Regions from separate parts of the Shewanella sp. ISS20 genome, predicted to be linked through region 1. Evidence: predicted binding sites of a transcription regulator. Region 1 holds the regulator's gene; each other region holds the start of a gene.

What was found. The regulator FliA, encoded in region 1, starts transcription of late flagellar genes. The targets are predictions, from matches to a motif close to CTAAAGNTNNNNNNNNNNNNGCCGATA.
Region 2: the regulator FliA is predicted to act here: its motif matches at 2,382-2,408, upstream of AC1HDP_RS03405 (VC2046/SO_2500 family protein).
Region 3: the regulator FliA is predicted to act here: its motif matches at 2,358-2,384, upstream of AC1HDP_RS16210 (cytoplasmic protein).
Region 4: the regulator FliA is predicted to act here: its motif matches at 1,465-1,491, upstream of pomA (flagellar motor protein PomA).

What each region holds. Positions count from the first base shown of each region.
Region 1 covers NZ_JAWRZK010000001.1:1,594,420-1,601,741, forward strand. The annotation lists gene AC1HDP_RS07240 (hypothetical protein) at 1-407, opposite strand, end outside; gene AC1HDP_RS07245 (protein-glutamate methylesterase/protein-glutamine glutaminase) at 442-1,650, opposite strand; gene AC1HDP_RS07250 (chemotaxis protein CheA) at 1,674-3,833, opposite strand; gene AC1HDP_RS07255 (protein phosphatase CheZ) at 3,849-4,586, opposite strand; gene cheY (chemotaxis response regulator CheY) at 4,601-4,984, opposite strand; gene AC1HDP_RS07265 (RNA polymerase sigma factor FliA) at 5,019-5,738, opposite strand; gene AC1HDP_RS07270 (MinD/ParA family protein) at 5,731-6,612, opposite strand; gene flhF (flagellar biosynthesis protein FlhF) at 6,617-7,322, opposite strand, start outside.
Region 2 covers NZ_JAWRZK010000001.1:751,715-759,036, forward strand. The annotation lists gene queE (7-carboxy-7-deazaguanine synthase QueE) at 1-427, shown strand, start outside; gene AC1HDP_RS03380 (PLP-dependent cysteine synthase family protein) at 583-1,659, opposite strand; tRNA gene AC1HDP_RS03385 (tRNA-Tyr) at 1,838-1,922, opposite strand; tRNA gene AC1HDP_RS03390 (tRNA-Tyr) at 2,000-2,084, opposite strand; tRNA gene AC1HDP_RS03395 (tRNA-Tyr) at 2,114-2,198, opposite strand; tRNA gene AC1HDP_RS03400 (tRNA-Tyr) at 2,231-2,315, opposite strand; gene AC1HDP_RS03405 (VC2046/SO_2500 family protein) at 2,443-2,925, shown strand; gene AC1HDP_RS03410 (DUF406 family protein) at 3,001-3,276, shown strand; gene AC1HDP_RS03415 (putative bifunctional diguanylate cyclase/phosphodiesterase) at 3,501-5,693, shown strand; gene AC1HDP_RS03420 (YchJ family protein) at 5,728-6,189, opposite strand; gene AC1HDP_RS03425 (DUF4440 domain-containing protein) at 6,203-6,727, opposite strand; gene psrA (TetR family transcriptional repressor PsrA) at 7,251-7,322, shown strand, end outside.
Region 3 covers NZ_JAWRZK010000001.1:3,555,519-3,562,840, reverse strand. The annotation lists gene AC1HDP_RS16225 (glycerol-3-phosphate dehydrogenase/oxidase) at 1-156, opposite strand, end outside; gene AC1HDP_RS16220 (hypothetical protein) at 362-772, shown strand; gene AC1HDP_RS16215 (cytochrome C biosynthesis protein) at 898-2,283, shown strand; gene AC1HDP_RS16210 (cytoplasmic protein) at 2,428-2,613, shown strand; gene AC1HDP_RS16205 (glucosaminidase domain-containing protein) at 2,687-3,568, opposite strand; gene AC1HDP_RS16200 (MliC family protein) at 3,816-4,445, shown strand; gene crcB (fluoride efflux transporter CrcB) at 4,554-4,937, shown strand; gene AC1HDP_RS16190 (CrcB family protein) at 4,947-5,354, shown strand; partial or broken gene AC1HDP_RS16185 (urea transporter) at 5,490-6,173, shown strand; partial or broken gene tnpC (IS66 family transposase) at 6,186-7,322, opposite strand, start outside.
Region 4 covers NZ_JAWRZK010000001.1:105,257-112,578, forward strand. The annotation lists gene dxs (1-deoxy-D-xylulose-5-phosphate synthase) at 1-191, opposite strand, end outside; gene ispA ((2E,6E)-farnesyl diphosphate synthase) at 214-1,095, opposite strand; gene xseB (exodeoxyribonuclease VII small subunit) at 1,097-1,336, opposite strand; gene pomA (flagellar motor protein PomA) at 1,691-2,458, shown strand; gene AC1HDP_RS00525 (flagellar motor protein MotB) at 2,461-3,393, shown strand; gene thiI (tRNA uracil 4-sulfurtransferase ThiI) at 3,543-4,997, shown strand; gene AC1HDP_RS00535 (transcriptional regulator GcvA) at 5,214-6,125, shown strand; gene AC1HDP_RS00540 (alpha/beta fold hydrolase) at 6,139-6,768, shown strand; gene AC1HDP_RS00545 (DUF423 domain-containing protein) at 6,765-7,154, shown strand; gene rlmM (23S rRNA (cytidine(2498)-2'-O)-methyltransferase RlmM) at 7,266-7,322, shown strand, end outside.

The DNA.
Region 1 (7,322 bases):
ACCAAAATCGTCTGCTTTAATGGCGCTTTAGGCATAGTTAGTGCTTGCTTACTTGATACTGACGTTTGCTCATCACTATGGTTAGTTATTGAGTTTGCATCTAGGCTAGCGACTACATTAACGGCGACACTGGCTTCAGGCTTTGTTTCAGGCTTTTTGGCCAACGTGGGCTCAGCACTTGCAGAGTCAACATCTTGGGCCGCCAATAAGGTTTGAATTTGCTCTGGATTGTTGTTTAACCAAGTCGCAAAATCTTGCGCTTGCTCATTACCTACCACGATTAAGGTTTGCGTTGCCTGCAAACGCTGCACATCTTGGGTTAATTGCTGCCGAATTTGCCCTTGCTGCCAACTAAACAGCAGCAATAACAGGACTATGGCCAGTTCAATTAATATTACTGACCACATTGTTAAGCTTTTATCTGAACTCTTGGTATTTGAGCTAGCCACGACCCGTCTCTTTTATTATCGCCTCGCCGATATCAGCAAGCGGCAATGAATAACTGCTTAATCCAGCGTTAGTAACAGCTTGCGGCATGCCATACACCACGCAACTGGCCTCATCTTGCGCCCATATTTCGCCGCCGGCTTCTTTTATCAACCTTGAACCATCGCGGCCATCTGAACCCATACCGGTTAAAATCAGCGCTAATGTGTCTCTGCCGATAATTTTTGCCACCGAGGCAAAGGTAATATCGACACTCGGTTTATAATTCAATTCACTGGGACCAGGTAACACTTTTAGGCGGCCAAGATTACCGTCTTTTTCAAGTAACATCTGCATGCCGCCAGGGGCCAAATAAGCGCAGCCTGCGCGTAACACATCACCATTTTCAGCTTCTTTGACTTCAATCTTACATAAGCTATTTAAACGACTTGCAAATGCTGGCGTAAAGGCCGCTGGCATATGTTGAACTAACAAAATCGGATGCGGAAAATTGGCAGGTAAAGAGGTTAATACCTCTTGCAGCGCTACTGGACCTCCGGTCGACGTTCCTATTGCCACTAATCGATATTGCTTGCCTGAGCCTCTAATTTTGGTGGTCCGCGGCGGCGTATCTTTAGCCAAACTGGCATGAGTTGCACTACTAACTCCCCACGCTTTGATATCCTGTTTGGCCTTGTTGTCATTGCCAACGCTGACGTCATTATTAGATCTCGCTTCATAACTGGATTTTGCTTGCTGAAAAGCACCTAAATGCTCAGTTTTTACAGGACTATCGCTACGGTTGCTGGATATAACCCGCGTCACTCGGCGACGGCTAATGGCCTTGATGCGTTGCTGCAATAACAGCACTGCCTCGTCCTTATTGGTAGCGATATCTTCAAAACGCTTAGGTAAGAAATCAAGCGCCCCAGCATCTAACGCCTCTAAGGTTGCTTTTGCGCCATCATGAGTTAGGGATGAGAACATTAAAATGGGCACAGGCTGACAGCTCATAATTTCCCGCACCGCCATAATGCCATTCATTATCGGCATTTCCACATCCATAGTGATGACATCAGGCTTTAACTCTTTCGCCAACTTAACGGCTTCCATGCCATTATTGGCAGTACCAATGACTTCCAAATCAGGATCTTGATTGACAATCTCGCTTACCCGACGACGAAAGAAGCTAGAGTCATCGACAACTAATACTTTAATAGCCATTAAAATCCTTATTTGGCGTTTAGTTATTGTTTCTTACCGTAATATTTCAACATTCCTGGCACATCAAGAATTAGTGCAATGCCGCCATCTGAGGTAATAGTTGCCCCTGACATACCAGGGGTTCCTTGTAATAATTTACCCAAAGGTTTAATCACCACTTCTTCTTGGCCAATTAAAGCATCGACCACAAATCCAATTAAGCGATTTCCTAATTGCACTATTACGGCATGCCCATGTTTCTTATCACCATGTTTAAAATTAGTGCGCGGTTTCAACCAGCTTTCGAGATAAAATAACGGGATAGCTTGATTACGCACTACCACAGTAATTTGACCATCGACCACATTGGTCTTAGTTAAATCGAGATGGAAAATTTCGTTCACGCTCGACAGTGGCAAGGCAAATACTTGCGTCGCGACTTCCACCATTAAGGTAGGCATAATAGCTAAGGTTAACGGAACTTTAATTTCAAGAACTGTGCCAACACCCTTAGTCGAATCCACATTCACTGTACCGTTAAGTTGGGTAATACGGGTCTTAACCACGTCCATACCCACACCACGGCCAGAAATATCAGAGATTTCGGTTTTGGTTGAGAACCCTGGCGCAAAAATCAGATTGTAAGCTTCTCTGTCTGACATTCGTTCAGCCATGTCTTCATCAAGAACGCCACGCTTAATGGCTATCTCTTTAAGCTTAGCGGGATCCATACCGCCGCCATCATCTTCAATTTTAAGTAGAATATGATCGCCTTCTTGGCTCGCTGACAGCGTAATTGTGCCGGTTTTAGGTTTGCCATTGGCAACCCGTACATCTGGCATCTCAATGCCGTGATCCACTGAGTTTCTGACTAAGTGCACTAACGGGTCTGCTAGCGCTTCAACCAAGTTTTTATCTAAGTCAGTTTCTTCCCCCACCATGACTAAATCGATTTCTTTATTTAAAGTGCGCGCTAAATCGCGTACAACCCGTGGGAAACGTCCAAATACTTTTTTAATCGGCTGCATGCGGGTTTTCATAACCGCGCCCTGCAAATCTCCAGTGACTAAATCAAGATTGGCTAAGGCCTTTGACATTTCCTCATCTTCACGGGTCACGCCAAGGCTTACCAAGCGATTGCGCACTAGCACTAACTCGCCGACCATATTCATAATTTCATCGAGTCTGGCGGTATCGACCCTTAGGGTAGTATCAGCTTGTGGCGCAGATTTTGCGGCAGTGGCTGGCGCTTCCTTAGGGACGACTGCAGGCGCTTTAGCCGCAGGAGGTACAATAGAAGATGTTGGTGTTGGAGATGGAGTCGCTTTTGCTGGAGCTGGCGTTGCAGCAACCGCTTTAGTAACAGCTGGCGCAGGTTCAATCGCTTTCGGCGCGCCATGACTGCCGTGCAATTCATCCAGTAAACGCTCGAACTCACTATCAGTAATTTCATCGGTTTCAACCATAGCCTTAACTTCGGCCGGTTTTTCGTTGCTATGCAGCTTATCAAGCAATGCTTCAAACTCATCATCTGTGATGTCATCATTGCTGCTAGTACTTGGTTCATCATCAAAACCAAAACCGTCGAAAATAGGCGCTGCGCTTGGCGTATTGACCTCATTGGTATTGACGTTAGCCTCACCGTCATGCAGCGCATTTAACATGCTTTCAAATTCACCATCATTGATATCATCAATGGTGCCATCACCGCGAATCGACGTTGGTGCCGCTTCTGGCGGAGCAGGTTCGTCAATAACTTCTGCGGCAGCATGGCTAGCGCTGTGGCTTGGGCTCCCCTCTTCACCCGCTAAGACTTCACCATTAGCAAGACGGGTTAAAGCGCCAAGTAATTCAGCAGAAGCTGACTCTTGTTCTTGGCCTGCTTGAGTTTGAGAGAACATATGATTAATGCTATCAACGGATTGTAAAATGATATCCATTAATTCTGACGTCACTTTACGTTTGCCATTGCGCAATAAGTCAAAGGTATTTTCGGCTTGGTGACAAACTTGCACCATGGGATTTAAACTTAAAAAGCCAGCGCCACCTTTTACCGTGTGGAATCCGCGAAAAATAGCATTCAACAAATCCGTGTCGTCAGGGTTATTTTCGAGTTCTACTAGCTGTTCTTGCAGTAGTTCTAGAATCTCGCCCGCTTCAATTAGAAAATCCTGAAGGATCTCTTCATCCACATCAAAAGACATTGACTTAACTCCTTATCAAAAACCTAAACTTGAAAGCAAATCATCCACTTCGTCTTGACCTGCAACCGCGTCTTGACGAACATCTGCATTCATTATTGGGCCTTCGGCTTCAATCCCTGATAGTTGCGATGATTTATCCCTTGTATCTGGTAGGTCACCAAACACGGTTAACATCGAAACTAAGTTGTTTTCTACTTCACGAACGAGATCTATGACTCGGCGGATCATTTGCCCAGTTAAGTCTTGGAAATCCTGAGCCATCAATACCTGATTCAATAACTCTTTTAAGCGTAAAGTATTTTCTTCCGTGTGCTGCATAAAATGTTGAACGTCATGACACAAACTTTTAAATTCGGTCAAATCAATATCTCGGCGCATCAGCCTTTCCCAAGCAGGCTTAACGCTCGCAAGACTCGTCAATAGTGTGTCTGCAACTGGTAAGGCTATTTCAATGGCATCCATAGTCTTGTTAGCTGCTTGTTCTGTCATTTGAATGACATAATTTAAGCGCTCTTTGGCATCGGGAATGTCTGTATGTGCCAAAGCAGTTAAACGACTGTCGAGTTGAAAATCGGCTAGAGAATTGTGCAACTGACGGGTGAGCTTCCCCACTTCATCAAATAATTCTTTTTGCAGAGGTTGAGCTAGTTCCCGAATAAAATCATCAGCCAATTGTTGTTGACCATCACTAAGCATTGCCACAAGTTGGTGGGCCTGCTCAAGGTTGATTAGCCCGGTGGTTGCATCCTGCATAGCATATCCTTTGCTTAACCGAGACGTTCGAAGATTTTATCCAGTTTTTCTTTGAGGGTAGCGGCGGTAAAAGGCTTAACCACATAGCCATTTACTCCGGCTTGCGCCGCTGCAATAATCTGTTCACGCTTAGCTTCTGCGGTCACCATTAATACCGGAATGGTTTTTAATTTATCATCAGCACGCATCGCCTTTAATAAATCAATACCTTGCATTCCCGGCATGTTCCAATCTGTGACCACAAAGTCAAAGTCCCCTTTTTGCAACATAGGCAGCGCGGTTGAACCGTCATCGGCTTCCTGTGTGTTATTAAATCCTAGATCACGCAACAAGTTTTTAATGATCCGTCTCATGGTCGAAAAGTCATCCACGATAAGAATTTTCATGTTCTTGTCCAAGGCTTCCTCCGGTGAGCTACTGCTCCGTCAGTATTTATAATTGTGTCCATTGTTTGAGTTTGGCTTTTAACCTAAGCATTGCCTGACTGTGGATCTGGCTAACTCGTGACTCACTCACCTCAAGTATGGCTCCTATTTCTTTTAAATTCAGTTCTTCATCGTAATAAAGCGATAAAACTAAAGCATCTTTTTCGGGTAACAACGTAATGGCATGAACTAGAGCGCTTTGAAATTGTGATTGCGCTAAAGACTCAAACGTACCGTCATCGACACTAGCATCCGGAGCGAAAAAATCAGTCGTTCCGCCTAGATCTTCTATCCCTATGATTTTTCCTGTAGAAACATCGTTAAGAATATGATGGTACTCATCTAGCGGCATAGCAAGTTTATCGGCAATTTCTATATCAGAAGGATCTCGACCTAAGGCTTGTTCTAGTGTTTCAATGGCTTGGGCAACTAGACGATTATTGCGATGCACTGAGCGTGGAACCCAGTCGCCACGGCGAATTTCATCCAACATGGCACCGCGAATACGGATGCCGGCAAAGGTTTCAAATTTCGCACCCTTGCTACTATCAAAATTTGACGATGCTTCCAGCAACCCCATCATTCCGGCTTGTAATAAATCATCTAATTGAACCGATGCAGGTAAACGCGCCAACAAATGGTGGGCGATGCGTTTCACTAACGGCGCATATTGTTCAACTATGCTGGTCTTATCATGGATGCCGGAATATGCGGCTGCTTTATTCACTCGCCCTATCCTCTTGATAATTTGGTCGCTGCACTAATCGTTCAACAAAAAACTCAAGATGCCCACCAGGCTGAGTCGGCACCGGCCAACTGATGACCTTGTTTGCCAAGCCTTGATACGCAATTGCCGCGGGAGATTTAGGATAAGCTTCCACAACCAATTTCTGTTTGCGGACTGACTTACGTAGATTTTCATCGAAAGGTATGGTCGCGACTAACTCCAAGGCGACATCCAAAAATCTATCCGTGACACGACTAAGCTTAGCAAACAACTCCATTCCTTCACGTAAAGTTCTGACCATATTGGCCACAATTTTAAAGCGGAACACTCCGTGCTCACGGCTTAAAATTTTAATTAAAGCATAAGCATCCGTGATTGACGTGGGTTCATCACACACCACCACGACGACATCTTGTGCGGCGCGGGAAAAACTTAGCACCATGTCAGAAATGCCGGCGGCAGTATCGACCACTAACACATCAAATTGAGTGCGCATTTCACTAAAGGCGCGAATAAGCCCAGCGTGCTGAGCAGGAGTGAGCTCCACCATGCCTTGGGTGCCAGAGGTTGCCGGCACTATGCCTATGCCTTTAGGGCCGCGAACAATAATATCGTCAAGCTCGGCTTCACCGGATAACACATGGGATAAATTACGTTCAGCGCGAATTCCGAGCATAACGTCGACGTTAGCTAATCCTAAGTCGGCATCAAGCACCAGCACCCGCTTGCCTTTTTCAGCCATAGCCACCGCAGTATTGATTGAGACGCTGGTTTTACCCACACCGCCTTTACCGCCTGTGACCGCAATAACTTTTACTTTCTCATTCATAGGTTGATTCATTTTGCGTAAACCGCTTGCTTGATCAGGAGTCATAACTTTACTCAAATGCATAGGCCATAGAATCTGACCAGGTTTCTTGTAATTCTTGTGCTGACACATTGAGTCCAGCTAAGGCCTGCTTAGCGAGGGCATAGGTGTCGGCTACCTGCATATCTTCGGGTACTCTTTGACCGTCAGTGACATAACTTAATGGTAAGCTATTGGCAATTAAGGTGCACAATGCTGCTGCGATGGAAACAGATTCATCCATTTTAGTTAACACGGCGCCAGCCAATGGAATGCGCTGAAAATGTCGTACGGCTTCTTCCATTACTTTACGCTGAGAAGTGGCTGATAACACTAAATAACTGCGGATTGGGAGGCGATTATTAGCGGCTAACGTATCCAATTGTTGATAGAGTCGCATGTCCCTTTGCCCCATACCCGCCGTATCAATTAACACTAATTTTCGATTTTTAAATTGATATAGTATTTGCTCTAACTCATTAATATCATGAGCTTGCTTCACAGGGCACCCCATAATCTTGCCATAGGTGGCTAATTGTTCAAAGGCGCCAATGCGATAATGATCCATAGTAATTAAGCCCACGCTATCACTGCCATGCTTGGCAGCAAAACGCGCGGCCAATTTGGCTAAGGTGGTGGTTTTACCAACCCCAGTTGGCCCCACAAATGCCACTATACCGCCGCGATGAACTATATCATCACCCTGATTATTTAACATATTGGCTAAACTTTGTGGC
Region 2 (7,322 bases), 840 kb from region 1:
TAAGGGCTTTACTGCTAAACATGTAGTGATCACCGGCGGTGAGCCGTGTATTCACGACTTAACAGAGTTAACCCAAGCCTTGCATGATGCGGGTTACCACTGTCAAATTGAGACCAGTGGTACTTATACCGTAGCGTGCGCGGTCGACACTTGGGTCACAGTTTCGCCAAAAATCAACATGAAAGGTGGGATGGCGGTACTGGCGCAAGCGTTAAACCGTGCCAATGAAATTAAGCACCCGATAGCGCAGCAAAAGCATATCGATCAACTCGATGAAGCGCTTAATGGCATAGATATCAGCGCGAAAGTGATGTGTTTACAACCTATTAGCCAACAGGCTCGGGCTACTGAGCTCGCCATGGCGACTTGCATTGCCCGCAATTGGCGCTTATCGGTGCAGACTCATAAGTATCTGAATATTGATTGAAGCCTGCCAATGGCTTGAGTATTAAATGCCATAGCCGCTTGGCTTGACTGCATACTTTACTGCCATAGATTAAAAATCGGAGTCGCTTAATTGGCCTCGGATTTTTTGTGGCATTTAATTGGATTGACGCGGTTTATTGGCTGTTAAGCCGTGCATTATAGACAAGTGGTCAGCGACAATTGGCCATCTTGGTTAAATTGCACCAGTGTATCTGCATAAGCTTGATAGCAACCTATGTTGGCGGCAATCCAATCCTTATCATAATAAGTATCTAAATAGCGCTCACCCGAATCGCAAAGTAGTGTCACTATACTGCCGTGCTCGCCGCGTTGCTGCATATCACTTGCTAACACCAAGGCACCAAATAAATTGGTTCCGGTCGATGGCCCAGTTTTGCGGCCAATCACTTGCTCTAACCAATGAATCGTTGCTATCGCCGCCGCATCGGGGATTTTGAGCATAGCATCCACCACTCCGGCGATAAATGAAGGTTCCACGCGCGGGCGACCTATGCCTTCAATCTTACTGCCGTTCTCGCTGGTGATCTTGGCATTGCCTGTGTTGAAATAGTCAAAGAACACCGAGTGCTCTGGGTCAACCACACATAGCTTACTATCAAGTTGTTGGTAGCGAATATACCGCCCTATGGTTGCTGAAGTGCCGCCAGTTCCTGGGCTCATCACTACCCAAGTCGGAATAGGGTGCGGCTCCATGGTCATTTGGCTAAAAATAGAATTAGCGATGTTATTGTTACCGCGCCAGTCGGTGGCACGCTCAGCATAAGTGAACTGATCCATATAATGGCCATTAAGTTTTGCAGCTAGGCGCTCAGATTCGGCATAAATCTGATTACTGTGATCCACAAAATGGCATTGGCCGCCATAGAATTCGATTTGTTGGATTTTTTTCTTAGCGGTACTTTTGGGCATAACAGCAATAAAGGGCAGGCCAAGCAATTTAGCAAAATAGGCTTCTGAGACCGCTGTGCTGCCAGAGGAGGACTCTATGACAGTCGTGCCCTGTTTTATCCAGCCATTACATAAGGCGTATAAAAATAGTGAACGGGCGAGGCGATGCTTTAAGCTGCCGGTCGGGTGGGTACTTTCATCTTTTAAATAAATATCTATATGGGTTAAACAGGGAATGTCTAACTTAATCAGATGAGTATCTGCGCTGCGTTGGAAATCAGCTTCTATCTTAGCTATGGCTTGTTTGACCCAAGTTTGCGTCATAATCGGACTCTTGACTGAGGGATAGTCGAAGTAAAGATGATAAATAACTTTAGTGGGTAAGTATATGTAAGATAACAATGAGAACTGTGTAAGTAGTGCTGTAGAACTTATTGGGGATATAAAGAAGGTAACGAAAAAAAGATGTTGAATGTCTTGAATGATAAATAGGAGGTTTAGATGGTGGAGGGAGAAGGATTCGAACCTTCGAAGGCTGAGCCGTCAGATTTACAGTCTGATCCCTTTGGCCACTCGGGAACCCCTCCATATCTAAATTGTTGTAACTTGTTGTAGCAACACTTCTTGGCCAGAAGTGTTATTCGTTCAATGAGCAAACGAAAAATGGTGGAGGGAGAAGGATTCGAACCTTCGAAGGCTGAGCCGTCAGATTTACAGTCTGATCCCTTTGGCCACTCGGGAACCCCTCCACGAGTAAACGCTAGATAATAAGAAATAATGGTGGAGGGAGAAGGATTCGAACCTTCGAAGGCTGAGCCGTCAGATTTACAGTCTGATCCCTTTGGCCACTCGGGAACCCCTCCCATTCTTATTGTCTGTTGTTTGCCGCAATTGATGGTGGAGGGAGAAGGATTCGAACCTTCGAAGGCTGAGCCGTCAGATTTACAGTCTGATCCCTTTGGCCACTCGGGAACCCCTCCTCTCAATTGCGGGCTGAATAGTATTCATAAAATTTAGGCTTGTAAAGTGCTTACATGCAATTAATCCTTAAGTTATGACTCGACTGGTCGATTAAGTATCAACGGCTTGTTTTTGTGGTGTTTTTTTATGCTGATTGATGTCAATGTCATCAACGAGTTAGACCTAGGTAGTCGCTTAAATCTCGCCCTCGCCGCGCAGCGGCGGGGGGAATTTGCGTTATTACTGAGTTTATTGTCGGCTGATGTTCGCGATATGGCACAATTTGGCCTCAAGAAAGAGCAAGGGGAGGCGCAATTACGGCGACAATTTGATGTTAGTGAACCACAAGCCTTGGTTGTTGATATGACGAAAATGACAGGTTTGGATCATAGTCAAAGTTTTTTTAACGATTCAATGGCAGGATTTAGATTACGCCACAGTTTATTGCCTGAGCCGTTGTTATTTGCTGGTCATTGGCCTGGTGATTTACTCGATGTATTAAATAATTGCAGTCATACGGTTAAACAGCGCAGCCTTAATCAAGAAATTGAGTTAACAAACGTACGAGAAGTGCCACATTTATGTGATCAACTGCACGCGCAGCGATTAATGATTAATTCTTCGCTATAAGTTAAGGCTTATGCTTGGAGACTCGCGCTAGCCCTCTTATAATAGCTAAGTCTAAATTTAGCATAGAGAAATGGTATGAAATCTATTCGTGAAGCTCAATTACAATCGGTCAATGATACTTGTACTGATTGCGGTAGTTATATTGATATCGGTGCAGTGATTGATGCTGATAATAATCACTTGGATATGATAGTGACTGCAGAGCGCGCAAAAGTATTAGCCGACAGCGCCAAAGCCCGTTTTGCTGATGTAGAAATTAGCATGGCACCACAAGATGATGCCGTGAAATTAAGTTTAACCTTTGGCATCAGCGCTGAAAAAATGATTTTCCAGTTACAACACGGACTATAACCATAATTGTTTGATCAGCTGTAATCATAGTCGCATGATTAACAATAATGAGTCATAGGTTGCTGCCTTGTTAGCTTCTTCGTGACTCTTTTTTATTGGTATTTTTACGTACTGCGTATAAATAAGAAATTGCACTCGCAGAGCTATTACTCAATTAATAAATCGCCAATAGTCGATTTAATAATCATAAGTCAGACATACTGATATTTTATGTAGGGATAAGAGTGGACACTCGTCATTTTCAGTTATTAGTGAGGTCAGTGGTTAACTCAACAGCTAAGGCTAAAGGTGATTTTTTAGCTGTAGCGGAATTAATTGCTGACACCTTAAACCAAACTTTGGCGGTAGACTGCCTAACTATTTGGCGATTAGATCAACGGCAATCAGTGCAACAGCCTATTTGTCAGCGTTTTTTAAATGAAACCCTGACATTTCCATGCGCATCCATTCGACCTAACGACTTAGCGACTATCCCTGCTTATTTAGACTATTTACTGCAACATTGTTTTATTAATGCCAGTACCGCTAATTTTGATGAGCGTGTATCTGAGCTTTATGGTCAATTTTTAGCGCCACGCGCGATAACATCGACGCTTGATGTCGCGGTAAGAATTAATGGTCATTTAGAAGGGATCATTTGTCTTGAATCTTTAGTGCCTGACGCTTGCTGGCAACAGGAAGAAATTAATTTTGTTAGTCAATTAGCCGACCAGTTAGCATTAACGTTAGCAACGCAGCAAAGTTATCAACAACAAGACTTATTAACTCAATTTCGCAGTGCGTTAGCGCAATCCGATCAAATTACCTTGTTGGTGGATTTAGAAAACTTAACCATTAGTTATGCTAATTGTGCCTATCTCAACTTTCCAGGTTTATCGAATGCAGTGATTGATGGAAAAAGTGTGACTGACACTGAGTCATTTAAACAACATCCTGCCATCATAAAGCAAGTGATTGAGAATTTACGCCAAGGTAAGCACGCAGAAGGTGAGTTGGCATTAACCTTAGATGCGAAAAAGTGTTATTACTTTGCCTATCATGCGAGTCCGTTTATTACCGAACAAGGTCAGTATGTCGCTTTAATAACCGCTAAAGATAATACCCACGACATATTTATTCACTCAGAACTTGAGCGCCTTGCATGGCGTTGCAGTTTAACGAATTTATATAATCGCTCACATTTCAACCTTGCACTTGAGCATTGTCAGCAAGGTTATTTGATTTTAATCGATTTAATCGGTTTTAAACGTTTTAATGATACTTATGGCCATGAACAAGGCGATGATTTATTAATTGAAACCGCGCGGCGATTAACGAGTTTTGGCGATAATTACGGTGCAAAACTGATTGCTCGAGTGGGGTCAGATGAATTTGCCATAGTTATTGATGATAATAACGCCATTGATATCGAATCTGTGGCGGCAAGTTTATTAAGCCATTTAAGTCAGGTCATTTATATTGGCTCAGAACAAGTTAGCCCAAAGCCGGCGTTGGCTATGGTTAATTTAGGTGATATGACCTACAGCATGTCTCCCATAGCTTGCGTTGATATTGCCGTGCAACATGCAAAAAATAAAGTGGGTTTAGCTATTCAATTCTTTAGTCAAAGTCTGTTGGAAGACTTTCAGCAAGCTGCAGATACGGAACGTGATTTACGCCTTGCTATTTGCAATCATCAATTTGAGATGTATTACCAGCCTTTAATGCATTTACAGCAACAGCGTTATATTGGCGCTGAAGCTTTGCTGCGTTGGCATCATCCGACTAAAGGCACTGTGTCTCCCAATTGCTTTATGGCAATAGCCGAGCAAACTGGACTCATTATTGAGATTGGTGCTTGGATATTGGCCTCGGCATGTAAGCAATTATACCTATGGCAGCAACAAGGCCTAGATTTATGCATGCACGTTAACGTGTCAGCTCGGCAGTTTTTCAGTGGTAATTTATTTCAGCAAGTGTGGCACTTAATGACTCGTTATCAATTACAGCCACAACGTTTGATTTTAGAAATCACTGAAACCGAGTTAATGGAAGACATTAAGTACGCCACTAAATTATGCGAAGAGTTGACTGATATCGGCGTAGGTCTTGCTATTGATGATTTCGGTACTGGTTATTGCTCGATGCGCTACCTTAAGCAGTTCCCCATTAGTAAGTTGAAAATCGATCAGTCTTTTATTGCTGATATTACTAGCAGTCACGAAAGCCGTGAGATAGTCAGTGCCATTATCGCCATGGCAAAGGCATTGAATATTTCATTGACGGCAGAAGGGGTGGAAACCTTAGCGCAAGAAAAATTCCTTATGGATAACGCATGCCATCATGCGCAGGGATATTTATACAGCCCTGCGCTGCGACAAAAAGACTTTATGCAGTTTATTGTTCAGCACCAACAGGCTTATGCAGAAAATGCGTAGTTGTTGGCGTTGTAAAACTCAGCAAGGTTGATAGTTAACGCCAGCAGCATTGTTTACTTTTTTTACCACTTAAGCAGACACAAGGATCGTTGCGTTTCGGAAAACGTGTCGCTAAGTGATCGCCATTGGTATAAAACCAGCGTTGATTGACGAGTTCAAAGCGCGAGCGTTCATGAATGGCATCTATTTCCCCATCACTGCGATACCAGGCGCTAAAAGTCACAGTGGCGCGTGTCGCCTGCTGCTCTTCTTGTTCAATCTCAAGGCTTAACCAATTTACAGGAGCTTGGGCTAAACGCTCTAAAGTGAGATTACCAAGGAAATCTTTATGGGTGGTCGCTAATAAATAGGGATATTGCTGGCGGGCAAAAGCACAAAAACGTGAGCGCATTAGTTCAACTGCGGACTCGGCATAGCGAGTTTGCATATGCAGTGGTTGACAGCAAGCGCTATAAGGTTTGCTGCTACCACAATTACAACGGGAAATATCTGACATTATCTTGGCTAAACTAGGGCTGAAATTGGCGGCTATGATACCAGTTTTGCTGTTGTGTTGTCTGGTAATACAAACTAGAATCGGCGCGTAAACTTGCTTCGGTTTGTATTAACCATTGTTGTTGCTGCAAAATAAATTGCAAAACAAACTTACCCGCAAAATGGGTCGGAGCATCACCGGTTTCTGGTGCCGGAATATAGCTCACCAAATAATAGCCATTATCAGTAATGCTGCCCGTTTGGTATTGGCGCATGAGTACGCGAAAATCAATTTCTAGCTTGGCATTTTTTTGGGCGACTTTATTAAAAAAATCTTGGTAATATACGCTGATAGCCTGTTGGCCTATGATGATAGACGTACTGCTATTTTCTGGAATGAATACAGCATCTTGCGTATACATAGTAGCGACAGCCTTAGCATCTAAACGCTCAAAGGCTTGGGTTAGGATCTGATAATGCTGATTAAGCTTATCATCTAAGTCAATAGTGCTGGCATTTACTGGTGACGCTCCCTGCTCGGTCTGTGCATAAGTTGGCAAAAAAAACAGCGCACCAATTGAGAAACAAGTTAAATACAACAACGACTTAGAAAGATATTTCATGGATTAACTGGTAAATGACAATCATGCGCTCACTATAAACAAGCTGAGCAATACTTGATAGCGTTAGAGTATTACAAAATGTGTAATACCTCTGGTTTTGCGCTATTTAAGCGTGAATAAATAGTATTTCCGTATCACGTAGGTGCTATTTGGGCTGATGATGGCATCTCCTGCGCTTAACTGCGGGCGAATATACAAATAGTAAAGACTTGTTTTCAACATTCGCTGCGATATTTGCAAGATAATTATGCCGCAATAATTGCAGAATGAGCGCAGTATAATATACGGCACATGCATTCACTTTGAATGTTTGAAACGGATAACATTATCAGCTTAATTTGTAGGCACACTTAAGCAACGATAAAAGCGCTGTGGAAGCACCTTAACTGCTATCTAATGTTTGACAACTTGTTAACCAATGTTTAATTTAAACGCGTGTTTAAATTTGGGGAGCAAAATGATGGTCAGTCGAACCGATACCAAAACCAGAATATTAGATGCGGCTGAAAAATTGTTCGCAGAACGTGGCTTC
Region 3 (7,322 bases), 2.0 Mb from region 1:
CCTGAGGCCGCCATGAATTAACTTACTGGAATGCGATGAGGTGCCGCTTGCTATCTCGTCGCGCTCCCATAAGGCCACAGAATATCCAGCAGCCGCCGCAGCCTGCGCTATACCAACGCCTGTGATCCCGCCGCCAATGACCAGCACATCCAACATAACCTTCTCCTTAATGCCGCGTTTACAGCCGCTAACTCACTGAATTAACTGTAACAGGCTTTAGCTTATACTGCCGTTTTTTAGTCGCGAAAACTTAACTGCGGCGCCATCATCAAGCGTTAGCTTTAGCGCTAATAATCTGGTTTGCATTTAAGTAAGCTTTGCCTTAGATTAATCGGCTTTAATGCTTATAACGATAATAACTATGCGCATCTTTTCTGTTTTATTGGCTTGTGTGGCCATGTCAGCCAATGCCTCTTGCCTTAATGGCGAGCATCTTGGCGAAGTCGAATTTAGTATCAACAGTTCCTATTTTTCTGGCCAAGGGCAACAACTGTTAAATCAAGTCAATAGCCCGACGGCCAGTAAAGCTAGCGCCGATGGTTATTTATTACTGCAATTTTCAGCCGGCCTAGACACCAGCGATGAAAAACTAAAAGACTATAACAAGTGGCTCGCCCAGCGCCGCATTGAGCGCATCAAACACTACCTCACCACTCAGGCTTTTAATGCCCCGATTATTAGCCGAATTTTAACGGTGAAAAACACCCAAGAGCGCAGCGTTCAATTGTATTGGTGCCCAGCATTAGCGCCTGACATATCGCTGGCGGAATAAGTTCCCTCGCAGATGATTAATTCTGACAATTTGGAGCTAGCTAACATTTCCTTAATAGCAAGATGAGCTGCCTCACTGATAAGCGTAATCTAACGTTATGAAAATAAAGTTATTACGGTTTTATTATGCGGAACATTTATACCTTTTTGTTAGTTGCCATCATGGCTATCTTCAGCGGAACTAGCTCAGCTGACACCCTAGCGTGGCAACAGACGGATGCCAAAGGCCAAGTCACTATTCCCGTCTATTTTTTCTGGTCACAAACTTGCCCACATTGCGCTAAAGCCCATCCATTTGTAGATAAGTTAGCGGCTCATTACCCTTGGCTAGCGCTGCAATCGTATAAAGTGACCGACCCTGGCGCCTTGGCCTTATGGCAACAAGTGGCTGAAGCTACTGGACAAAAAACTACCTCGGTTCCCTTTTTTGCGTTCTGCGGCCAATCAAGCGTGGGTTACTCGAGCGATGAAGTCTCGGGCGCCTTTATTGAGCAGCAATTACGCCAATGTTATCAAGCGGCGGGCGGCACTATTAGCCAAGATAATATGCTATCGCCTGCGGTCATAGAGCAAACCTCAGGTACTAATGAAGCCCCGCTATTTGCCACTTGCAGCCAAAATAGCCTTGCCGGCGCAGGTAGCTGCGACGCCCCAGCTATTACCTCAGTGCAACCTGTGACTATTCCTTTTATTGGTACTATCGCTCCAGAGACCTTATCGCTGCCACTACTCACAGTGGCATTAGCGGGGGTCGATGCTTTTAACCCTTGCGCCTTCTTTGTGTTGTTGTTTTTACTCTCAATCATGGTTAACGCCAAAAGCCGCGCACGCATGTTGTTAGTCGGCGGGATTTTTGTGTTCTTCTCTGGCTTTATTTATTTTTTATTCATGATTGCTTGGCTCAATATTTTTGAGCTGCTTGGCGCCGGCGGTGATGGCGGCACCATAATTTTAATTGCAGGCTTATTGGCCTTGGTGGCTGGCGTTATCAATATCAAAGAATTCTTCGGTCAGAAAGGAAAAATTAGCTTATCTATGTCCGCCAATAACCGCACGGGCCTGATTAAACGCATGGGTAAATTATCCAGCGCTACCTCATTAGGCGCCATGATAGTCGGCACTACTGTGCTTGCCATTTTAGCCAATGCCTATGAGCTGTTATGTACTGCAGGCTTTCCTATGATTTATACCAGCGTGCTCAGCATGCATGACTTAAGTAGCCTTGAGCGCTACTTATACTTAGTGCTTTATAACTTAGTGTATGTGATACCACTGGCCGTCATTGTGATTGTATTTAGCTTAACCTTAGGCAAACGTAAGCTCAGCGAGAAAGAAGGCGAAGGTCTAAAGCTGATGTCTGGAATTATGATGCTAGGTTTAGGCAGCATGTTGGTGTTTGACCCGACGTCAATGCAAAATCCTGTGCTCGCTATTGGCCTCATTATTGGCGCAATATCCCTGACGTGTAGCATTATCTGGCTGCGAAAATGGCGAGCTAAGTTCACTCGTTAACTGTAATAACTAAGCTTGCTCGTTAAGGACCAATGATGCGTTTGAGGCTGGCGTGAATACGTGAGTAAATGCCACTAAACTTAATGGCAAAGCCGCCGATAAGCTAGATACCGCTTATCGGTAAGACAACCTAAGGAATAGACAATGGCAGATATTAGCAGCATAAGCCAAAACAACACTGTGGCTCACATCAGCAAAGTGGCGCAAATGGGTAAGGAGCAACAGCAAGCCGAAGGCAAGATCGTTATGGATTTGATTGCCGCGGCCGATGCGCCAGCGCCAAGCCCGCCATCCGCCAGTGTCGGCCAAAACATTAACACCCGCGCCTAACTAAGCCACCTTCTAAGTTCACAGTTAACAGCCCCACGGGGCTGTTAATCATTCACTTACCCTAGCACTACCTCTAGCGACTAAATTCAATCCACTGCCATTGATGACTCGATAATTTAGCCTTGTTATAACTATCTAAATGATGGTGTCTTATTAAAGCTTTAAGATCATTCGCATAGTGCCAGCCGCGAATCGAGTAATGCTGTAAACCATCCACCAATTGATACCCAGTCGCGCCGCCTCGCGCTGAATATTCAGCGCGTAATCGTCGCAGCTCGGCATAACTCACTTGGGTATTAATGTTATACATGTAAGCAGCAACGCCTTGATAAACAGTGTTATATGCCGCCAATTTGATGCGGCCATGATCGGTTGAAATATAATGCGGCCAGCCCCGAGGTAGATGCTCACCAAATATAGCGTCCCCTTGGCGTGCAAAACGGCTGCGCCCCCAGCCACTTTCATCTATGGCTTGCGCGAGCACCATACCAATAGGCAAGCTATTCACATGATTCAGTAGCTGTTTTATATCAACCTGCTGCAAGCCGTAATGCTGAGCTAATTTTTGCAGCCACGCCTGCTCATCGGGTGTGTAATCGCCAGCGCGCTGCTGTAAGTCAACTAATGCTTGGCGCACCAGTAACAGTTGATCATTGACTGCTATGACGCTTGGCAAAATTAACTGAATAAAACCTAAATCCGCCTTGGTTGTTGATAACCGGCGTGAATTTTCAGGTAAATTCTTGGTTAATATTGGCGGAACTAAATTGCTCGAAGCTAAGGGAAGTTGATAATTTAGCTGTGTAAAATACTCATTCATGGCGGCGCCACCTGCGAGCATTTGGGCATTAGTGACTGGCATTGCCAGCAATTCTGGTGGCAGTGGCAAGGCATCATCAGCATAAGCCCAGGCACTCATAAGCCAAACTAAAAATATTAATGTTCTATTTTTCATGAACTTACCCATCTTGTCGGCAAAATTATAATACTTAAGTTTACTGATAAAGCGCGCAATACTCCAACGAGGCGCCAAAGTCGGCCTTAAGCTTGGGCGCACGCTCAATAAACACGCGCACTTATTGAGCAAAGTCAAAGATAAAAATACCTTAATTTTTATCTTTTTAGGCTCTTAAAGGGCGATTGCATTATAACGGCCGTTTGCTAGTCTAAAGAACTATCCCTCCCCTTTAAGGAAGTGTGCAATGCTCAAATCCGTTTCATCTATCGCGCTTATCGCAACCAGCCTACTATGTAGTGTTAATGCTAATGCCGCCGCATTTGATTGCAGTAAAGCTCAAGGGGCTGTTGAAGATTATATTTGCCAACATCCTGAATTACGGCAATTAGATAGCAAGCTCAATGACAGTTTTAGCCACTTACTCAGTCAACTTAAAGGCGCCGAGCAATCAACCGCCGAAGCGATTCAGCGCGGTTGGGTTAAAGGCCGCAACGACTGCTGGAAAAGCGATAACTTAGGTCAGTGCATTAACGATAGCTACCAAAGCCGCATCACTGAATTGCAAATTGCCGGCGGCAAAGTCGTGGTACCGGCGCCGGTATTTTACCAATGCAATCAAGCCCAACTGGAAGTGTACTTTTACAATGACACTGAAGTGCCAGCCGCCGTTATCAATCTATTACCTAAAGGCCAAAGTGATGAGCAGCTAATAGCAATGCTAACTCGCGCTGCCTCTGGCGCTAAATATGAGGCTCAAAATTTAACCCTTTGGACCAAAGGCGATGAAGCCACTTTGATTCAATACGGTAAAAGTGATGAGCAGTGCCGCGCCCTTGATGCTAAAGCCTTAGTCGATACTAAAATCCCAAATTGAGTGTAAGCCGCTAAAACACATTCGCGCGCACAAGTAATTTTACTCATGCCGATTAATTAACGGTAATAAGCAAAACAAAGGCAAGCCTAATCGATGTTGGAGCACACTATGACTGCGTTAGATGTGATGTGGGTAGGGATAGGTGGCGGCATAGGGACTGTAATACGTTGGCTAGTCGGTAAGTGGGTTGCGGCGCGCTTTTCTTCTAGTTTCCCCATAGCGACTTTTGGCCTCAATATCACCGGCGCCTTTGTGATTGCTTTCTTGTCGGTACTTATGAGTATCCACTGGCAATCGCGATTCGGCGAGCCGCTTAATGCCTTGATCATCACAGGTATTTTAGGCGGTTATACCACGTTTAGCTCAATGCAAATGGACGCCCTTAAATACGTTGAAGCAGGTCACATGGCTAAAGCGTTAGGGTATCTGTTGCTATCGACAGTGGCTGGGGTAATAGCGGCATTTTTAGGCATTGCGCTTGCGAGTATTTAGGGAGGCACTATGTACAGCACTATGATTTTGGTTTTTCTTGGCGGCGCTTTTGGCGCTATGGTGCGAGAATTTATTATGCTGCTGATCCCAAGTATGCATAACGGTTTTCCGCTAGATATTCTGGTGGCAAACGTGATTGCCGCTTTTCTGCTAGGGCTTGCCACCGCCCACCATCGCTTAAAAAACTTATCCGATGATGTCATCTTACTGTTTGGCACAGGCGCGCTTGGCGGTATGTCGACCTTTTCAAGCTTTGCCTATGGCGTGGCGCACGAAAGCATGCAACCTGGCGGCATGTTAGTGTCACTCTGTTATGTCATTATTAGCTTAGTGCTTGGATTTATTGCCGTATGGCTGGGGCTAACTATGGCTAACCGCCTTAGTAACTCAAAACAACCGCCCAATTCACCGCAGTAAAAGCTAAATCACAACAGAAATACCAAAACCCAGTTCCAAAACAATAAGCGCCACAATCAATAAGTACCGCAAACACATAGCCAAACCTGAGCCGCAGCCAATATGTCTCGTCATTTTTAAACCACTACGCTTGTTAGCGTGAGCCAGATTTTCTTTATTAAGCAACCTGTGACTGGGTTGCTATTTTTATTGGCGATTAGCTATAACGCTTGGCTCAACCATCATTGGCTGCTTTTATTTGGCGCGCTTATCGCAACCTTAGTCGCTAACAGTTATGCCAATTTTCGCCGCTTTGATGGCGATATGGTTATTTCAGGCCTGTATGGCTTTAATGGCGCGCTCATAGGTTTAGTCTTAACGACTTTTCTGCAACCTAGCCCGACTCTCTGGGGCTATCTTATCCTTAGCGCTATCGTTAGCACTGAACTTACCGCCCTCTTTACACGCAGTCAGCGGCCATTGGCTATTGCCGCATCCACGGGACCCTTTGTACTAACTACTTGGTTAGCTTTGCTATTAGCTGATGGCTTGCACTTAATGCCCGCTATCACGCCAGCCGTAACTGGCGATTCAGTCGCAGATACCATCACTCAGATAAACATGTCGCAATTAATGGCAGCATGTATATCCACCCTCTTTAATAATATTGCGCAGGTGATGCTACTTAATAATCCCATAAGTGGCGCCATGATTTGGCTCGCAATACTGCTGGCTGATAAACGCGCCGCCCTAGCAGCAATACTGGGCTCAAGCGCCGCTTTACTTCTTGCCTTTAACGTCACCGGCATAACGCCAGCCATGACATCAGGCTTATTGTAAACGTCCGGTGATCTACACCTTGCCTAGATCAACCTGCCAAGGTAAGAGGCTATTGAGGTCGCAGTGAGGGTGAGATAATTGCTCTAAACAGTGTTCAATGTAATCGAATGGCGTTAGCCCATTTGCCTTGGCCGTTTCTATGATGCTGTATAAAATAGCACTCGCCTCAGCACCACGATGGTTGTGGTTAAACAGCCAGTTCTTACGCCCTATCACAAACGGTTTTACTGCGCGTTCGGCACGGTTGTTGTCGATATTCAGTCGGCCGTCTTCTGTATAAAGACTCAGCTTTGACCATTGATTGAGGCTGTAATGGATGGCTTGGCCTAGAGGGCTTTGCTTTGACACTTGCTGCGCTGATTTATCCAGCCATTGCTTAAATAACGCCAGTTGGGCAGCTGAGTGCGTGCGCCTAAAATACAGCCGTTCCTGTAAACTCAGTGATTGTATTTGCGTTTCAATCCGGTACAGCTTGGCTATCATGCTCAGTGCCATATCTGCTTTACTGACTTTGCCTGTTTTGTTTTTTCCTTGTGCCACTATCGCTTCTTTGAACTTACGCCGCGCGTGTGCCCACGACTGCATGGATGCAGGAGGTAGAGCGACTCAGGAGACTAAGCCCAACAGCCCACAAGTTTATGACTTACCTGCTGGTAAGCTGCGTAACCATCGACCTGTAAATAACCATTAAACACCGTTTGCTCGGTGGCAAGAAAATGACTCACGTACGAGCTCGCACGGCTACCGTCTTGATAGTCGTACAGTACAATGCTGCGTAAACCTTGATATCTAGGCTCAGTGCTTGGTCCATCCGCACCAGCGCAATACACCCACATATAGGATTTTACCCGCTCATCGTTAATCACGTTGAGCGTGGTTTCGTCCACATGGATGACTTCTTGTGTTAACAAATGCTGGTGCAGTAAATCATATAAGGGTTTAAACAGCGCGGCCGATTTCATCATCCAATCTGCCATGGTTTGCCGACTTAAGGCGATACCATGTTGCTTGAACAAGGTTTCTTGCCGGTACAGTGGTAACGCATATTGGTATTTGCTAGTAATAAGTTGGCTTAATAGACTTGCCGTGGCAAAGCTTTTAGGAATAGGGCTGGCTGGCACCGGCGCTTGTTTGATATTGGCCTGAGTG
Region 4 (7,322 bases), 1.5 Mb from region 1:
TGCAGCGCGACAGTTAATTCAACTGTCCCAAGCCCAGAGGCAAAGTGACCGCTAGAAATGCCCACGGATTTTAACAGAAACTCTCTGAGCTCATCTGCCAGTTGCGGTAACAACTCCTGAGGCAGTTTTCTCAGGTCTTCTGGGGTATCGGCTTGGGCCAATAATGGAAATTGAGATATATCCAGAGTCATAGTGAGATTCATTGTCTCTATGTTATGTTCTTCGCGCGATGATATATCGGGCGAAGTTGGCAAGTAGCTGGCTATTGTACGGTAACTTAGTCAGCGCTGATAGTGCATCCTGGATTAGCGCATCGGCGCATTGCTGCGCGCCAGCTAACCCTAAGAGCTTAGGATAAGTACTTTTATTGGCTTCAGTATCTGAGCCTTGGGGTTTACCCAGCTCTTCGGTCGTCGCTGTAATGTCTAAAATGTCATCGTGCACCTGAAACGCTAAGCCTACGGCATTGGCATAATCAATTAAGGCCGCACTGGTGGCGTCATCGGCATCGGCGCAAATTAGTGCCATTTCAACGGCGCAGCGAATTAACGCGCCTGTCTTCATGGTATGCAGCTGCGTTAAGGTCTCAAGATCAATGGTGCGATTGGTAGAATTAAGATCTATGGCTTGACCGCCGCACATGCCTTGAAAGCCAGACGCTTTGGCTAAACAGCGCACTAATGCCAATTGCTGCGCAGGACGCAGGGGTAAATCTTGGCGACTAATGATTTCAAACGCTAAGGTTTGCAGCGCATCGCCCGCTAAAATGGCATTGGCTTCATCAAAGGCAATATGCACCGTCGGTTGGCCGCGGCGTAAGTCATCATCATCCATGGCTGGTAAATCGTCATGAATGAGCGAGTAAGCATGGATACATTCAATGGCAGCGGCGCACGGGTCGAGTTTAGCTAAGTCGACATTAAGCATTTCGCCAACGCTGTAGACCAAAAATGGCCGAATGCGTTTGCCCCCTAACAGGGCTCCATGGGTCATGGCTGCTTGTAATGGCGCATCGATACTCGGCAAACCTGCCAAATGTTCAGTTAATTGCTCATCGATACGAGCTTGGTATTTTTCTATCGCAACAGCTAGCACGTTAGGCCTCATCACCATCAAAAGAACTGAGGGGAGCATTCCCGTCATTGGCCATCAGGATACTGACTTTTTGTTGGGCTTGATCCAACTTGTTTTGACTTTGACGAACTAAGGCAATGCCGCGTTCAAATTGCTTTAAAGCGTCATCGAGCGAGATCTCGCCTTGCTCAAGATTGGCAACAATTTGTTCAAGTTCAGCCAGCGATTGTTCAAAACTTAAATTTTCAGGTTTTTTAGCCACGTCAGTTTCCTCTGTTTTAGCGGGTGACAAGGTATATCAGGGCGGTTATAGGGTCAAATCGAGTCATTGGATATTTGCACGAAAGCACGCTTTAGCTCTGATTTTTTTTAAGAAAAAGTAAAAAGTAGCTAAACTTGCTCCAAGGACTTCCGATATAACGATGACAGCGAATAGGGATTTTGCCGTGACTCATCATTATCACATGAATACTAGCCCTGTCGTAATCGCACTATTAATGACAATTATACCCCTAGTGGTTAACAAACCGGGGACTTTTTGAGTTATATGGCATGAAAAAAGCATGCGGATAACTTAATTTTAGGGCGTTAGTGCCAAGGGAATGGGGGAGAAACTGTGGATTTAGCAACGCTCATCGGCCTTATTGGCTCATTCGGTTTCATCATTATGTCCATGATACAAAGTGGCGGCATAGGAATGTTTATTGATATTCCTTCGGTAATGATTGTGTTTGGTGGGTCGTTTTTCGTCGTGATGATGAAATTTAATATGCGGGCTTTCTTTGGGGCTGGGGGCATTGCCGCCAAAGCCTTCTTCTTTAAAATCGATAAACCGGAAGACTTAATCGAGCAATCAGTCACCATGGCTGACGCTGCCCGTAAAGGCGGTTTTTTAGCGCTAGAAGAAGCGCAAATTAGTAATCCGTTTATGCAGCGCGGCGTCGATATGCTGGTGGATGGTCACGATGGCCAAGTAGTACGCTCCGCTCTTGAGAAAGATATTACCCTCACGGAAGAGCGCCATAAACTTGGCGTCAAAATCTTTAGAGCTATCGCCGACGTAGGACCTGCCATGGGCATGATAGGTACCTTAGTCGGTTTAGTGGCCATGCTAGGTAACATGTCAGACCCTAAATCCATTGGACCTGCGATGGCGGTTGCTTTATTAACCACGCTTTATGGCGCCATGTTATCTAACATGTTCGCCATTCCCATTGCTGATAAGCTCGAAATCCGCATGGCGGAAGAAGTCATGAACCGTAACTTGATTATGGATGCCGTGCTTGCCATTCAAGACGGACAAAACCCTAGGGTGATTGAAAGTTTCCTTAAGAATTACTTATCTGAGAAAAAACGTAAAGTTGATACCACGGGCGGAGAATAGCCATGGGTAAGTGCGTATGTCCACCGCCCGGAGCGCCGGGCTGGTTGGCGACATTTGCTGACCTGATGTCGCTGCTTATGTGCTTCTTCGTATTGCTGTTGTCATTTTCTGAAATGGATGTGGTCAAATTTAAGCAGCTGGCAGGTTCGATGAAATTCGCCTTTGGGGTGCAAAATAAAGTTGACGTTAAAGATATTCCTAAAGGAACTTCTGTCATTGCCTTGGAGTTTCGCCCAGGACGCCCTGATCCCACGCCCATTGAAATAGTGACGCAACAAACTAATGAAATGACTGAACCTGTGCTCGATTTTCAAGCTGGTGAAGATGACAGTGCCGGTGGTATGCAGGAGCAGCAAGGCGAACAGCGCGGTGGGGAATCCGCTGCCAGTGGCCGCGAAACCGCTATGGATGTGACCCAAAGTAGCCAAGGCGAGAATCAGGCGCAACAAGAGCAAGTGAATAATGAAGCCAAGAAAATTGCCGAGAAATTAGAAAAAGAGATAGTTGATGGTGCCATTGAGGTGGAATCATTAGGCCAGCAAATTATTATCCGCATTCGCGAAAAAGGGGCGTTTGCCTCAGGCTCTGGCTTTATTCAACCTAAATTTAAACCTGTGGTGCAAAAAGTCGGTGAGATCTTAGTGGATATACCGGGGATTATTACTGTCTCAGGCTATACAGATGATATGCAAATCAGTAACGAGCTCTATAGCTCTAACTGGGACTTATCCAGTAAGCGCGCTGTGGCTGTGGCTCATGAGTTTTCTAAAGTCAAAGGCTTTGAGCAAGGGCGGATGAAAGTGGTGGGTATGGCATCGACCAATCCATTGGTGGCCAATACCAGTGAAGAAAATCGTTCCAGAAATCGACGGGTGGAAATCGGCATAGAGCAAGGCAAAGCCAAAGAGTCCGATGAAATTAGTGTGGCTAAATAAGCAGAGTAATGTGTGGGTATAGATAAACAAACCAGCCAGAGCGCCAGTGCTCTGGCTTAATTTTTAGTGATAACTATGAAGAGACTGCGCCTTTTGCAGTGATTTTGTTATAATCCCCACATTGCCGTATAAAAGAGTTGTCTAGTCCCATGAAGTTTGTCGTTAAGATCTACCCAGAAATTATGATGAAGAGCAAGCCTGTGCGCATGCGCTTTATTAAGATGCTTGAAACCAATATCCGCAATGTATTGCGTCACATAGATGAAGGCGCCAAGGTGCAACGTCAATGGGATCGCATCGTGGTGCTGGTGCCGCCGACTAAGCCTGAGCTGCTGGATGTGTTCGCTGAACGCTTAACGTGTATTCCAGGTATTGCTCATAGCTTGCAAGTAGCTGAGCACACTTTCACTACGGTTGATGATATTTATCAAATCGTACTGCCTATCTATCGCGAAGAACTGAAAGGTAAGACATTCTGCGTACGCGCTAAGCGTAATGGTCAGCATGAGTTCACCTCAAGCGAAGTGGAGCGTTATGTTGGCGGCGGCTTAAACCAGTTTACTGAAGCCCTGTGCGTTAAGCTTAAAGATCCTGACATGACAGTGCACTTAGAAATCGATCACGAAAAACTGTACGTGGTTGAAAAGCGCATTGAAGGTTTAGGCGGTTTCCCTATCGCGACTCAAGAAGATGTGTTGTCGCTGATTTCCGGTGGTTTTGACTCTGGCGTGTCGAGTTTCCAATTCATTAAGAAAGGTTGCCGTACTCATTACTGCTTCTTTAATCTTGGTGGCGCGCAGCACGAAATCGGCGTTAAGCAAGTGGCTTATCATTTGTGGAAAACTTACGGCGAATCGCACAAGGTTAAGTTTATCTCTGTGCCATTTGAGCCAGTAGTGGCTGAAATTTTAGAGCGCATTGATAACGGCCAAATGGGCGTGATTTTAAAGCGCGTAATGATGCGCACCGCCGGCAGAATTGCTGATCGCATGGGTATTCAAGCGTTAGTGACAGGTGAAAGTGTTGGCCAAGTATCAAGCCAAACCTTAACTAACCTCAATGTGATAGACCGCTGCGTTGATAACTTAATTTTGCGTCCGCTGATTGCCATGGATAAGCAAGACATCATCAATGAAGCACGCCGCATTGGCACCGAAGATTTTGCTAAAACCATGCCTGAATATTGCGGCGTGATTTCTCAGCGTCCAACGGTAAAAGCAGTATTAAGCAAAATTGAAGCAGAAGAGCTTAAGTTCTCTGAAGACTTAATCGATAGAATTTTGGCTGATATTGAAATCATCGATATTAAGGAAATTGCTGCCAATATGGATACTAAAATCACTGAAACTGAATCAGTAGATACAGTAGCGGCCAATGAGATTGTCATTGATATTCGCGCGCCTGAAGAAGAAGACAAAAAGCCGCTGGAAATTGATGGCGTTGATATTAAAGTGATTCCTTTCTTTAAATTAGCGACTCAATTTGCAGACCTTGATAAGTCTAAGACCTATCTTTTGTATTGTGAGCGCGGCGTAATGAGTAAATTGCAAGCCTTGTATCTGCTGGAGCAGGGCTATGACAATGTGAAAGTTTACCGTCCATAAGACAGTCCGTTTTCAGCTCGCCTAATCGCGAGTGAATAACTAAAACCGCAGCCACGCTGCGGTTTTTTTATAAAAAATAACCGCCAAAAATAACCATTAAATCGCTAGCCCGCTGAATTGTTGGGAGGGAATGATTTAAAAAACTAGTCAATCCCCCCGCGGCAATGCCACAATACGGATTAGAAAAACTTATACAAAGACAGGGAATGGAATAGTATGTCAAGACGTTTGCCGCCTCTCAATGCGGTTAAGGCATTTGAAGCCGCAGCCCGCCATTTGAGCTTCACCCGCGCCGCCGAAGAGCTGTTTGTGACTCAAGCCGCGGTCAGCCATCAAATTAAGGCATTAGAAGACTTTTTGGGGCTTAAATTATTCCGTCGTAAGAATCGCTCATTATTATTGACCGAAGAAGGTCAAAGCTATTTCCTCGAAATCAAAGACATCTTTATTCATCTTGGTGAAGCTACCGACAGATTACTGGCGCGCTCTGCGATTGGCTCGTTGACGGTTGCTATGTCACCAAGCTTTGCCATTCAGTGGTTAGTGCCGCGTCTTGCCAAATTCAGTGAGAAAAACCCTGACATTGACGTACGGATTAAGGCGGTGGATTCAGATACCGCCAGCATTACCGACGATATCGATGTCGCCATTTATTATGGCCAAGGCAATTGGGCAGGTATGCGCAGCGATAAACTGCGTAATGAAGTGCTCATTCCTATGTGCTCACCTTTACTGCTTAAAGGCCCTAAACCATTAGCTAAGCCAAGTGATTTAAAGTTTCATACCTTATTGCATGATACCAGTCGCCAATATTGGCAAGCGTGGTTTAGGCAAACGGGCGTGACTGACATTAATGTTAATCAAGGGCCGATTTTTAGCCATTCATCCTTAGTGCTGCAAGCGGCCGCCCATGGTCAAGGCGTGGCGCTGGGGTATAGCGTCTTGGCTAAGCCTGATATTCAAGCGGGGCGCTTAGTGTGTCCTTTCCCCGATGTATTACTGAGTAAGGATGCCTATTACTTAGTGTGTCATCAAAGCCATGCTGAGCTGGGTAAAATTGTCGCCTTTAGAGAGTGGATGCTAGATATGTTTGCAGAGGAGCTACGCAGTGAAATGCTTCCTGGATAAAATTGCGGATGATATTAGTCGCGGTGATGCTTGCTACCTTGGGCCAGAATCTCCTGATACTTTAATTTTGCTGGCCCATGGCGCAGGCGCTGATAGTTTTCACCCTTTTATGGAAGCTATAGCGCAAGGTTTAGCTGCCCAAGGTTTTGGCGTATTTCGCTTTGATTTCCCGTATATGCGCCTGCGTCGGCAATTAGGGGCGCGCCGGCCACCGGATCGCGCCCCTAAGCTGTTGGAATGCTTTAGTCATTATGTGGATATCGCTAAACAAAGTTCAGCCACTAAAGTGGTGTTAATGGGGAAATCCATGGGTGGGCGTATGGCCGCGACCCTGGCCAACGAAGTTAACGTTGATGGCGTCATTTGTTTGGGCTATCCCTTTGTCGCCTTAAAAGGCAAAGAGCCACGGCTGGCGCCATTGCAAGCACCGTTATGCCCAGTGTTAGTGCTGCAAGGTGAGCGCGATAAGTTTGGCGGTGTTAGCGAAGTGGCGCAGTGGCCGTTAGCGCCTAATGTGCAAGTGCAATGGATTACTGACGGCGATCATAGTTTTGTACCGCGCAAGTTATCAGGCACCACCACAGACGCTAATGTACAGGCTGCCATAGTGGCTTCAAGTGAGTTTATAGGACGATTAGCATGATAAAAGGTTTGATGATATTGGCGGCGCTGAATGGTTTATTGGCCGTGGCGCTTGGGGCATTTGCCTCCCATGGGTTAAAACATATGATCAGCAGCGAGATGGTGACTATTTTTGCCCTTGGGGTGCAATATCATTTCTATCATGTGTTTGCCATGGCCTTAGTAGCCCTGTGCGGGATCAGCATTCGCTCTAAATTGCTCTATTGGAGTGGCGGTTTGTTTATGGCCGGCATTACCTTCTTTTCAGGCTCCTTATACGTTTATGCCTTAATGGGCACTAAGTGGATGGGGCCAATTACCCCGCTTGGCGGCTTTTGCTTTATGTTAGGTTGGCTGCTGCTGGCATTAGCTGTGTGGCGCAGCCGCGTAACGGTGGATGCAAGCTAGGTTAGAAGCATTGGAAATGGATGGTGGGTAAGCGCAGACAAATTCTACAATAGTGCTATAATGCCCGCCGTTTTGATTGTGACTATGCCCTGATTGCGGCTCGAGAAAAAAATGAAGAATTTGGTGTTATATTGCCGCGGTGGCTTTGAAAAAGACTGCGCAGCAGAA